Linked DNA regions of Halorhodospira halophila. The protein of the gene in region 3 interacts with the protein of the main gene of each other region in a pairwise test. Links are inferred from orthologs where the notes say so. Each region holds a gene or a part of one and is shown on either strand. Other genes may lie near its edges. The genes, in order: ftsA, ftsZ and CCR79_RS05910.

The links.
Region 1: the proteins of CCR79_RS05910 (region 3) and ftsA interact in binary tests that used the Escherichia coli proteins (3 or more experiments, as listed by UniProt). The link is inferred for Halorhodospira halophila from one-to-one orthologs.
Region 2: the proteins of CCR79_RS05910 (region 3) and ftsZ interact in binary tests that used the Escherichia coli proteins (3 or more experiments, as listed by UniProt). The link is inferred for Halorhodospira halophila from one-to-one orthologs.

What each region holds. Positions count from the first base shown.
Region 1 is NZ_NHSN01000025.1:377,725-381,626, forward strand. What follows is about bases 1-2,924. They hold ftsA (cell division protein FtsA), read right to left. Parts: upstream 2,120-2,924; coding sequence 881-2,119; downstream 1-880. Other genes in these bases: ftsZ (cell division protein FtsZ), read right to left, coding at 1-832; CCR79_RS11130 (cell division protein FtsQ/DivIB), read right to left, coding at 2,134-2,907; CCR79_RS11135 (D-alanine--D-alanine ligase), read right to left, coding at 2,904-2,924. Outside these bases: more of CCR79_RS11135, read right to left, coding at 2,925-3,818; murB (UDP-N-acetylmuramate dehydrogenase), read right to left, coding at 3,815-3,902. UniProt on the Escherichia coli protein: Essential cell division protein that assists in the assembly of the Z ring. May serve as the principal membrane anchor for the Z ring.
Region 2 is NZ_NHSN01000025.1:375,499-379,248, forward strand. Bases 979-3,750 are described here. They hold ftsZ (cell division protein FtsZ), read right to left. Parts: upstream 3,059-3,750; coding sequence 1,898-3,058; downstream 979-1,897. Other genes in these bases: lpxC (UDP-3-O-acyl-N-acetylglucosamine deacetylase), read right to left, coding at 979-1,737; ftsA (cell division protein FtsA), read right to left, coding at 3,107-3,750. Also shown: trpE (anthranilate synthase component I), read right to left, coding at 1-81; CCR79_RS11110 (phosphoglycolate phosphatase), read right to left, coding at 86-766; more of lpxC, read right to left, coding at 835-978. UniProt on the Escherichia coli protein: Essential cell division protein that forms a contractile ring structure (Z ring) at the future cell division site. The regulation of the ring assembly controls the timing and the location of cell division.
Region 3 is NZ_NHSN01000016.1:184,586-188,427, reverse strand. What follows is about bases 283-3,146. They hold CCR79_RS05910 (rod shape-determining protein), read right to left. Parts: upstream 2,305-3,146; coding sequence 1,261-2,304; downstream 283-1,260. Other genes in these bases: gatA (Asp-tRNA(Asn)/Glu-tRNA(Gln) amidotransferase subunit GatA), read left to right, coding at 2,728-3,146; gatC (Asp-tRNA(Asn)/Glu-tRNA(Gln) amidotransferase subunit GatC), read left to right, coding at 2,424-2,711; mreC (rod shape-determining protein MreC), read right to left, coding at 288-1,175. Outside these bases: rod shape-determining protein MreD, read right to left, coding at 1-258; more of gatA, read left to right, coding at 3,147-3,842. UniProt on the Escherichia coli protein: Forms membrane-associated dynamic filaments that are essential for cell shape determination. Acts by regulating cell wall synthesis and cell elongation, and thus cell shape.

The DNA.
Region 1 (3,902 bases), on a different replicon or contig from region 3:
CGTCGAACTCGCCGATGGAGAGGTTGTAGCCACCGGTGACGTTGACCAGAACACCGTTGGCGCCGGCCAGGTTGAAGTCCTCGAGCAGCGGGCAGGCGATGGCCCGGTCGGCCGCCTCGCGGGCACGCCCCTCGCCCGAGGCCACGCCGTTGCCCATCACCGCCATGCCCATCTCGGACATCACGGTGCGCACGTCGGCAAAGTCGACGTTGATCAGGCCCGGACGGGTGATCAGCTCAGCAATACCGCGCACCGCGCCATGGAGCACGTCGTTGGCCGACTTGAAGGCGTCGATCAGGGTCAGGTTCTTGCCGAGCACCGGCAGAAGCCGCTCATTGGGGATGGTGATCAGCGAATCGACGCTGTTCTCCAGCTCCTTGATGCCCTCCTGGGCCACGCCCATGCGCTTGTTGCCCTCGAACGGGAACGGCTTGGTCACCACCGCCACGGCGAGGATGCCCATCTCGCGGGCGACCTCGGCCACCACCGGGGCCGCCCCCGTGCCCGTGCCACCGCCCATGCCGGCGGTGATGAAGACCATGTCCGCCCCGTCGAGCACTTCCTGAAGGCGGTCACGGGACTCCTCGGCCGCCTGCCGGCCGGTGGTCGGATCGGCCCCGGCCCCCAGGCCCTTGGTGATGCCGGAACCGAGCTGCACCGTCACCCCGGCGCGGGTATTGGCCAGGGCCTGGGCGTCGGTGTTGGCGTAGATGAACTCCACGCCCTCGATCTCGCTCTCAACCATGTGCTGGACGGCGTTGCCACCGCCGCCGCCGACTCCGATCACCTTGATGACCGCGTTCTGATTGGCGGTATCCATCAGATCAAACATGATGCTGCCCTCCTCAAGCGTCGCGGACGCTAGCGATTACTGAAATGACTAGAAATTGCCCTTGAACCAGTTCTTCATCCGCCCCCACAAGGCGGTTATCCCGGCGTCCTGCGCCAGCGCCGGCGACATGCCGCTTTCGCGGTTGCGCGCGCCGAAGGCGAGCAGACCGACGCCGGTGGAGTACATCGGGTTGCGCACCACATCGGATAGGCCGGTAACGAACTTCGGCACCCCGATGCGCACCGGCAGGTGGAAGACCTCCTCGGCCAGATCGGTGACCCCCTCCATCTTCGAGCTACCGCCGGTGAGCACGATGCCCGCCGGGATCAGATCTTCGAAGCCGCTCTTGCGCAGCTCCGACTGCACCAGCGAGAGCAGTTCCTCGTAGCGCGGCTCCACCACCGACGCCAGCGACTGGCGGGACAGGCGGCGCGGCGGCCGGTCACCCACCGAGGGCACCTCGATGCTCTCCTCGGGGTTGGCCAGCTGCGACAGGGCGCAGGCGTAGCGCACCTTGATGTCCTCGGCGTGGTGCGTCGGCGTCCGCAGCGCCACCGCGATGTCGTTGGTGACCTGGTGCCCGGCGATGGGGATGACGGCGGTATGGCGGATGGCGCCGCCGGTGAACACCGCGATATCGGTGGTCCCGCCGCCGATATCGACGAGGCAGACGCCCAGCTCCTTCTCGTCGTCGCTGAGCACAGCGTGGCTCGCCGCCAGCTGCTGGAGAACGATGTCGTCCACGTCCAGCTGGCAGCGGCGGACGCACTTGGTGATGTTGTCCGCCGCCGAGACCGCACCGGTGACCATGTGGACCCGCGCCTCCAGCCGCACGCCGGCCATGCCCAGGGGATCGCGGATACCCTCCTGGCTGTCGATGACGAACTCCTGCGGGATCACGTGCAGGATCTGCTGGTCCGCCGGGATCGCCACCGCCTTGGCCCCATCGAGGACACGCTCCAGATCGGCCTGGCGGACCTCCTTGTCGCGGATGGCCACCATCCCGTGGGAGTTGAGGCTGCGGATGTGGCTGCCCGAGATCCCGACATAGGCCGAATGGATCTCGCAGCCGGCCATCAGCTCGGCCTCCTCGATGGCGCGCTGGATCGACTGCACCGTGGAGTCGATATTCACCACCACGCCCTTCTTGAGACCGTGGGACGGGTGGCTGCCCACACCGATCACCTCCAGCTCGCCCTCCTCCTTGGCCTCGCCGACGATGGCGACCACCTTCGAGGTACCGATATCGAGGCCCACCAACAGGCTGTCTTCGCTCTTTCGCACCATGCTCTGCTCCGCCTTCAGTCCGCTTCGTCTGCCGCACCCCAAGCCACGGCAAAGCCGTTGGGGTAGCGCAGATCGACCCGCTCCATCGGGGCCTCTTGTCGTTCTTCCAAGGCCGGCAGCACGGCGGCGAAGCGCTCCACGCGCTCGCCCGGGTGCTGCCGGCCCAGGGCCATCTCAATGCCGCCCTCCAGCCGCGCGCTCCAGGACCCCCGGGGCGAAAGACCGAGCGCCACCAGGTTGACACCGCGCTCAGCGAGTCGTTGCTGCACCTCCCTGAACAAGCCGGCCATCTCACCCTCGCTGCCGTCCGGACCGCGCAGCACCGGGAGCCCCTCCGGGATGCTCGCCGGCCGCGGCTCGAACCGCCCGCCGTCGCGGTCGACCAGCGCCTGCTCTCCCCAGCGCGCCAGCGGCTCGCGCTCACGCAAGGTCACTTGGATCCGCCCCGGCCAGGCCCGGCGCACCTCGGCACCCGCCACCCAGGGCAGCGCCTCCAGGGCGTCCCGGGCGCCGCGCACATCCACCCCCAGCACACTCCTGTGCAAGTGCGGTGCCAGCGCCTGGCGCAAGTCATCGTCCGCCACGCGCTCCGGCGCGGCGCTCAGTTCCACCCGCTCCAGGGGCAGAATCCGCCCCTCCTGAAGCGCCACGGTGGCCATACCGGCAGCGCCGGTGGCCAACAGCGCCACCGCTCCACCCCAGAGCCAGCCCCGCAGCCCCGGGGCGCCGACCCGCTTGCGGCGCATAGGCTGCCGGCCCAGCAGGTCTCTCCAGTCTTCGCGGCTCACGGCAACGCCTCCCCGAGAATGCGAGCCACCAGCTCATCGAAACCGATACCGGCCTGCGCCGCAGCGATCGGGACCAGCGAGTGATCCGTCATGCCCGGGATGGTGTTCACCTCCAACAGCCACCAGCGTCCGTCGGCATCCCGCATGACATCCACCCGCCCCCAACCGTTGCCGCCGCTGGCGGAAAAGGCCTCGCGACACAGCGCGCCGAGCTCCGCCTCCTCGTCCGCACCCAGACCGCTCGGGCAGTGGTGCCCGGTATCGTCGGCCTGGTACTTGGCGGCGTAGTCGAAGAAGGCGTGGGATGTCTCCAGCCGGATCGACGGCAACGCCCGATCGCCGAGCAGCGCCACGGTGTACTCCTCGCCCTCGACCCACTGCTCCGCGAGGACTGTATCGTCGTAGGCCGCCGCTGCCCGGTAGGCCTCGGCCAGCTGCGCCGGCCCGTCAACCCGGGTCATGCCCAGACTCGACCCTTCCCGGACCGGCTTGACGATCACCGGATACGCCAGCCCCTCGGCCAGCACCGGAGACTCGCTGGTGAGCAGCTGACCCGCCGGCGTGGGCAGTCCACTACCCTGCCAGAGCCGTTTGCAGCGCCACTTGTCCATGCCCAGCGCCGAGCCGAGGACACCGCTGCCGGTGTACGGCACCCCGAGCAGCTCCAGCAGCCCCTGTACCGTACCGTCCTCACCCCCCCGCCCATGCAGGGCGATGAAGACCACGTCGTAGCCCCGCAGCCCCTCCAGGGCGCGGTCACGGGGGTCGTAGGCCTCGGCGTCGTAGCCGCGGCGCTGCAGCGCGGCGAGCACCGCCCCGCCACTGCGCAGGGAGATGTCCCGCTCGGCGGAAGTGCCCCCCATGAGCACCGCCACGCGACCGACCCGCTGCGGATCCGGGATACCAGTCATGGCCGCACCTCCCCGATCACATGAACCTCGGGTTCCAGCCATACACCGTGCACCACAGCAACCCGCTCCCGGACCTGCGCCATG
Region 2 (3,750 bases), on a different replicon or contig from region 3:
GAGATCGGCCAGCACCTCCCGGATAAGGGGGATACGGGTGTAGCCGGCCTCGGCGAGGCTGTGGAATTCGTGCTCTTTCATCGCCTCAGGCCGCCCCGCGAAGCAGCGTGACCACGCCGCTGAGGTCATCGACGATGGCGTCGGCCCCCAGATCCTCCGGCGCGACGCCGCGGCGATAGCCGTAGGGCACGCAGACTACCGGGATGCCGGCGTTGTGCGCCGCTTCGACATCGGTGCTCGAGTCGCCGACCATCAGCACCGTCCGCGACGCCGCGCCCAGGCGCTCCATGGCCAGGCGCAGCGGCTCGGGATCGGGCTTGCGCGCCTCGGTGCACTCGCCGCCGACGACCACATCGATGGCGTCGGCCACGCCCATGCCCTCGAGGATCGGCTCGGCGAAGCGCCGCGGCTTGTTGGTGACCACGGCCAGACGCATGCCGGCCCGGGCCAGCGCCTGCACGGTCTCCACAACCCCGGGGAAGGGGCGACTGTGGACATAAACGGCCTCGCCGTAGCACTCGAAGAAGCGCTCCAGGGCGGTGTCCAGTTCCTCGTCGGGCGGGGTACCGTCGTCCTCGCCGGTGAGGGCACGCGCCACCAGCCGTCGGGCGCCGTTGCCCACCCAGCCACGGACCTGCTCCTCGGTTACCGGAGACCGGTCCCGCTCGGTGAGAACCTGGTTGATGGCAGCGGTCAGATCCGGGGCGCTATCCACCAGCGTCCCGTCCAGATCGAAGAGAATCGCGCGAGTCAGCGAGAGATCCATAGCCAGCTTTCAGGCAGAAAGCTACACCCTACCGGCTGGCCGGCCCGGACCGCAAGCTGCTGCGGCGCTCAGGCCACCACCGGCTGATCGTAGGCAATGGGCAGTTCGTCGAGCTCCTCGAAGGTCACCTCCTCCCAGGCGTGCTCGTGCTCGAGGAGCTTGCGCAGGAGGCGGTTGTTGAGGGCGTGCCCGGACTTGTGCCCGTGGAAAGAGCCGATCAGGCTGCTGCCCAGCAGGTAGAGGTCGCCGATGGCGTCGAGGATCTTGTGCTTGACGAATTCGTCCCGGTAGCGCAGCCCGTCCTCGTTCAGCACCCGGTAGTCGTCGACCACGATGGCGTTGTCCAGGCTGCCCCCCAGGGCCAGACGGGAAGCCCGCAGCGCCTCGATCTCCTTCATGAACCCGAAGGTCCGCGCCCGGCTGACCTCCTTGATGAACGAGGTCGAGGAGAAATCCACCTCGGCCCGGGCGTGCTGATCGAGGAAGACCGGATGGTCGAAGTCGATGGTGAAGCTGACCTTGAAGCCCTCGAAGGGCTCGAAGGCCACCCACTTGTCACCGTCGACGACCTGGACCGGCTCCAGGATGCGCACAAAGCGCTTCGGCGCCTCCTGCTCCTTGATCCCGGCAGAGCGGACCAGGAACACAAAAGGCGCCGCACTGCCGTCCATAATCGGTACCTCGGCGGCGGAGAGATCGACGTAGCAGTTGTCGATCCCGAGTCCGGCCAGCGCCGAGAGCAGGTGCTCGACGGTGGACACGCGCACCCCGTCCTCGACCAGGCAGGTCGAGAGACGGGTGTCGCCCACCGCAGCGGCCGTTGCCTTGATCTCGCGATCGAGATCCGTCCGCCGGAATATGATGCCCGCATTGGCCGGAGCCGGGCGGAGGGTCAGGTAGACCTTCTCGCCGGTGTGCAGGCCCACGCCGGTCGCGCGGATGCTGTTCTTCAAGGTGCGTTGACGGATCATGGCTCGACTCGGCTCCACTGCTCATGCGGCTACATGTGTGCTCAGCCGCAACCAGCGCGACCGGACACACCGCCTTCACCGTTTATAGCGGCGAGACGTCGCGAAATATTAGTGTAACAAATCCAAAAAGTATATTGCAGCGCACAAAACGCGCCGCGCCTCAGTCGGCCTGGCGACGCAGGAACGCCGGGATATCCAGGTACTCCATGTCGCCGTCGGTATCCGCCTCCTTGCGCTCGTTGGCGGCGTTCTGCCGGATCACCGTGGGCCGGTCGAGCTGCGCGTAGTCGACCTCGCCGGTGTGCTTGCGCGGACCGGGCTGCGCCTGCTGGGCGACGCGAGCCACATCCTCAGCGGACTGAACCGCCGGCCCCAGACCGGTGGCCACCACCGTCACGCGCAGCTCGTCCTCCAGTTCGGGGTCGATCACGGCACCGACCACCACGGTCGCCTCGTCGGAGGCGTACTCGCGCACGGCGTTGCCGACCTCGTCGAACTCGCCGATGGAGAGGTTGTAGCCACCGGTGACGTTGACCAGAACACCGTTGGCGCCGGCCAGGTTGAAGTCCTCGAGCAGCGGGCAGGCGATGGCCCGGTCGGCCGCCTCGCGGGCACGCCCCTCGCCCGAGGCCACGCCGTTGCCCATCACCGCCATGCCCATCTCGGACATCACGGTGCGCACGTCGGCAAAGTCGACGTTGATCAGGCCCGGACGGGTGATCAGCTCAGCAATACCGCGCACCGCGCCATGGAGCACGTCGTTGGCCGACTTGAAGGCGTCGATCAGGGTCAGGTTCTTGCCGAGCACCGGCAGAAGCCGCTCATTGGGGATGGTGATCAGCGAATCGACGCTGTTCTCCAGCTCCTTGATGCCCTCCTGGGCCACGCCCATGCGCTTGTTGCCCTCGAACGGGAACGGCTTGGTCACCACCGCCACGGCGAGGATGCCCATCTCGCGGGCGACCTCGGCCACCACCGGGGCCGCCCCCGTGCCCGTGCCACCGCCCATGCCGGCGGTGATGAAGACCATGTCCGCCCCGTCGAGCACTTCCTGAAGGCGGTCACGGGACTCCTCGGCCGCCTGCCGGCCGGTGGTCGGATCGGCCCCGGCCCCCAGGCCCTTGGTGATGCCGGAACCGAGCTGCACCGTCACCCCGGCGCGGGTATTGGCCAGGGCCTGGGCGTCGGTGTTGGCGTAGATGAACTCCACGCCCTCGATCTCGCTCTCAACCATGTGCTGGACGGCGTTGCCACCGCCGCCGCCGACTCCGATCACCTTGATGACCGCGTTCTGATTGGCGGTATCCATCAGATCAAACATGATGCTGCCCTCCTCAAGCGTCGCGGACGCTAGCGATTACTGAAATGACTAGAAATTGCCCTTGAACCAGTTCTTCATCCGCCCCCACAAGGCGGTTATCCCGGCGTCCTGCGCCAGCGCCGGCGACATGCCGCTTTCGCGGTTGCGCGCGCCGAAGGCGAGCAGACCGACGCCGGTGGAGTACATCGGGTTGCGCACCACATCGGATAGGCCGGTAACGAACTTCGGCACCCCGATGCGCACCGGCAGGTGGAAGACCTCCTCGGCCAGATCGGTGACCCCCTCCATCTTCGAGCTACCGCCGGTGAGCACGATGCCCGCCGGGATCAGATCTTCGAAGCCGCTCTTGCGCAGCTCCGACTGCACCAGCGAGAGCAGTTCCTCGTAGCGCGGCTCCACCACCGACGCCAGCGACTGGCGGGACAGGCGGCGCGGCGGCCGGTCACCCACCGAGGGCACCTCGATGCTCTCCTCGGGGTTGGCCAGCTGCGACAGGGCGCAGGCGTAGCGCACCTTGATGTCCTCGGCGTGGTGCGTCGGCGTCCGCAGCGCCACCGCGATGTCGTTGGTGACCTGGTGCCCGGCGATGGGGATGACGGCGGTATGGCGGATGGCGCCGCCGGTGAACACCGCGATATCGGTGGTCCCGCCGCCGATATCGACGAGGCAGACGCCCAGCTCCTTCTCGTCGT
Region 3 (3,842 bases):
GCGCAGGTGCTGGTGCAGGCGCAGGGCCAGGAAGGCGATCAGTGCAAAAGCCAGCGCGTGCTGGCCCAGCAGGGTCCCCAGCAGGGCGTCCTGGAATAGACCGGCGAGCCACCCCACGCCCACCCCGACCCGCTCAGGCAGCGCCAGACTCCAGTAGAGCAGGATCAGCGCCGTCCACTCCGGGCGGAACTCCTGCGCCCAGCCCGGCATGGGTACGATGGTCAGCATCAGGGCGATGATGAAGCTGAGCAGGATCACCCCGCCCCCATTGCGTGGCCGATGACCCGTCAAGACTCGTCCTCGCTCTTGTCGTCGGCGGCCCCGGCGTCGTCCTCGGCGCCGGGCGTATCCGGGTCGTCGGCCACGGAGACCAGCAGCAGCTTGCGGCTGCGGTCGAGTTCCGCGGCCGGCCGGGCGGTCACCCGCGCGAAGGGCTCGCCGGCCTCCACCTCCACCGAGGTGACCTCGGCGACCGGGTAGCCGCGTGGGAAGGCGCCGCCAAGCCCGGAGGCGGTGAGCAGATCACCCTCGCGGATGTCGGCGTTGCCCGGCACGTTGGCCAGCTCCAGTCGCTGCGGGTCGCCGCTGCCCAGAGCCACGGTGCGCAGCCCGTTGCGATGGTTCTCCACCGGGATGGCGTGGCTTGGGTCGGAGATCAGCCGCACGCTGGCCGAGCGGGGTCCGACCCGGTCCACCTGGCCCATGACCCCGTTGGCATCCAGGACCGGCTGGCCGACGAACACCCCCTGACTGGCACCGCGGTCGATCTCGACCAGGTGGGTGTGGGGGTCGAGCTCGACGCGCATCAGCTCGGCGATGGCCACCTCGGTCTCGAGCCGTTCCGAGGAGCCGAGCAGCTCGCGCAGGCGCTCGTTCTCCCGCTCCAGGGCCTGCATGCGCTGGAGCCGCTCCTGGTACGCCAGGTGCCGGTCGCGCAGCTGGCGGTTTTCCTCCATGATCTGATGGCGTGTGGCCAGCCGCTCGGAGACCCGTTCCGCGATGGAGAAGGGGGCGTCGACGACGAACCGCAGCGGATACACCACCCCGGAGACGGTCTCGCGGACCGGCTCGACGAGGTGCTCGCGGTGGTCCAGGCTCATGAGCAGGATCGAGACCGTGGCCAGCAGCACCAGGCGCACGGTGGCCGACGGACCCTGTGTGAATAACGGCTTAATGGTTCACCGAGCCTCGCAGCGTCAGCTTGCGGAGCCTGCCAGTCTAACGCAGGCCCCACCCGGGTTTGCAGCTGCGGTGGTTCGTCTATTCGCTGACGAACAGATCGGCGCCCCGTTCGTCCATGAGCTCCAGGGCCCGGCCACCGCCACGGGCGACACAGGTCAGCGGCTCGTCGGCGACGACCACCGGCAGCCCGGTCTCCTCCATGATCAGCCGGTCGAGGTTGCGCAGCAGCGCACCGCCGCCAGTGATCACGATACCGCGCTCGGCCACGTCGGCGCCGAGTTCCGGCGGCGTCTGTTCCAGAGCGGTCTTGAGCGCCGAGACGATCCCGGACAGCGGCTCCTGGAGCGCCTCGAGGATCTCATTGGAGTTCAGGGTGAAGCTGCGCGGCACGCCCTGCGCCAGGTTGCGGCCGCGGACCTCGATCTCGTTGACCTCGGTATCGGGGAAAGCGGTACCGATCTCCTGTTTGATGCGCTCGGCGGTGGCTTCTCCGATGAGGATCCCGTAGTTGCGACGGACGTAGTTGACGATGGCTTCGTCGAAGCGATCGCCGCCGAGGCGGACCGAGGCGGAGTAGACGATGCCGTTGAGCGAGAGCACCGCGACCTCCGAGGTGCCTCCGCCGACATCGAGCACCATCGAGCCGCTGGCCTCGTCGACGGGCATATTGGCGCCGATGGCCGCCGCCATCGGTTCCTCGATCAGGTGCACCTCGCGGGCCCCGGCGCCGGCTGCCGACTCGCGGATGGCGCGCCGCTCGACCTGGGTCGAGCCGCACGGCACGCAGACGAGCACCCGCGGGCTGGGCTTGAAGAAGCGGGCCTCATGCACTTTCTTGATAAAGTGCTGGAGCATCTTCTCGGTCACCGTGAAGTCGGCGATGACGCCGTCCTTCAGGGGGCGGATGGCGCGGATCGTCCCCGGGGTGCGGCCGAGCATGCGCTTGGCCTCGGCGCCCACTGCGGCGATGCGCTTGCTGCCGCCGTCGCGATCCTGCTGGATGGCGACCACCGACGGCTCGCTCAGGACGATGCCCTGACCGCGCAGGTAGATCAGCGTGTTGGCCGTGCCAAGATCGATGGATAGATCGTTGGAGAAGAGTCCGCGGATACCCTTAAACATGCCCAGCGTTCCTAAGGTCGAAGGTGGCTCAATCTAGCAGTGCCCCGGGGTTTGGGCAAGCTCGGGGCTATGGTAGGTTTTACGGCTGCTATCGCGCCAGTTATGGGGAGAAAGGCTCTATGGCCATCGAGGCAGATGAGGTGCAGCAGATCGCGCACCTGGCCCGCATCCGGATCGACGACGGGGCGGTTTCCGGGTACGCCCGCGACCTGACGGGGATCCTGGAGTTCGTCGAGCAGATGGCAAGCGTCGATACCGAGGGCGTCGAGCCTATGGCCCACCCTTGGGATGCCACGCAGCGCCTGCGCCCGGACGAGGTCACCGAGCCCAACCTGCGCGATCACTATCAGTCCGGGGCGCCAGCCGTCGAGGCCGGCCTGTACCTCGTCCCCCGCGTCGTCGAGTAACGGAAGCCGAACACCCATGCACCAGAAGACCGTTGCCGAGATCTCCGCGGCGTTGCACGCCGGAGAAGTCTCCAGCCGTGAACTCACCGATGCCCTGCTCAAGCGCATCGAGACGTACGACCCCGGGCTCAACAGCCTGATCACCGTCACCGCCGAGCAGGCCCGAGCTGCCGCGGACGCCGCCGACGCCCGGCTGCGCGCCGGCGAGGCCGGGCCACTGACCGGCGTGCCGCTGGTCCACAAGGACATCTTCTGTACCGACGGGGTGGCGACCACCTGCGGCTCGCGCATGCTTGAGCCGTTTCGTGCGCCGTACGACGCCACCGTGGTGCGGCGTCTGGCCGAGGCCGGCGTGGTCATGCTCGGCAAAGCCAACATGGACGAGTTCGCCATGGGGTCGTCCAACGAGACCAGCTACTTCGGTCCGGTGCGCAACCCCTGGGACCTGGACGCGGTCCCCGGCGGCTCCTCCGGCGGCTCGGCCGCCGCTGTGGCGGCGCGCCTGGCCCCGGCTGCCACGGGGACCGACACCGGCGGCTCGATCCGGCAGCCGGCGGCACTCTCCGGGATCTGCGGACTCAAGCCCACCTACGGCCGCGTTTCGCGCTACGGCATGGTGGCCTTCGCCTCCAGCCTCGATCAGGCCGGGCCGTTCGCACGCACTGCCGAGGACCTGGCGCTGCTGCTTGGTCCGATGGCCGGCCTGGACGAGCGCGACTCGACCAGCGTCGACCATGTGGTGCCCGACTACAGCGAGTCGCTCAACCGCTCAATCAAGGGGCTGCGCATCGGCGTACCGCGGGAGTTCTTCGGCGAGGGGCTCGATCCCGACGTCCGCTCCCGGGTCGAGGCCTCCCTGCAGGTGCTTGAGGGCGAGGGCGCCGAACTCGTCGAGGTGCAGCTGCCCAACATGGAGCTGGCCCTGCCGGCCTACTACGTCATCGCGCCGGCCGAGGCCTCGTCCAACCTGGCGCGCTTTGACGGCGTGCGTTTCGGCCACCGTTGCGCTGACCCGCAGGATCTGGAGGATCTCTACAAGCGCAGCCGTGCCGAGGGCTTCGGCGACGAGGTCCAGCGCCGCATTCTGGTTGGCACCTACGCGCTGTCCGCCGGCTATTACGACGCCTACTA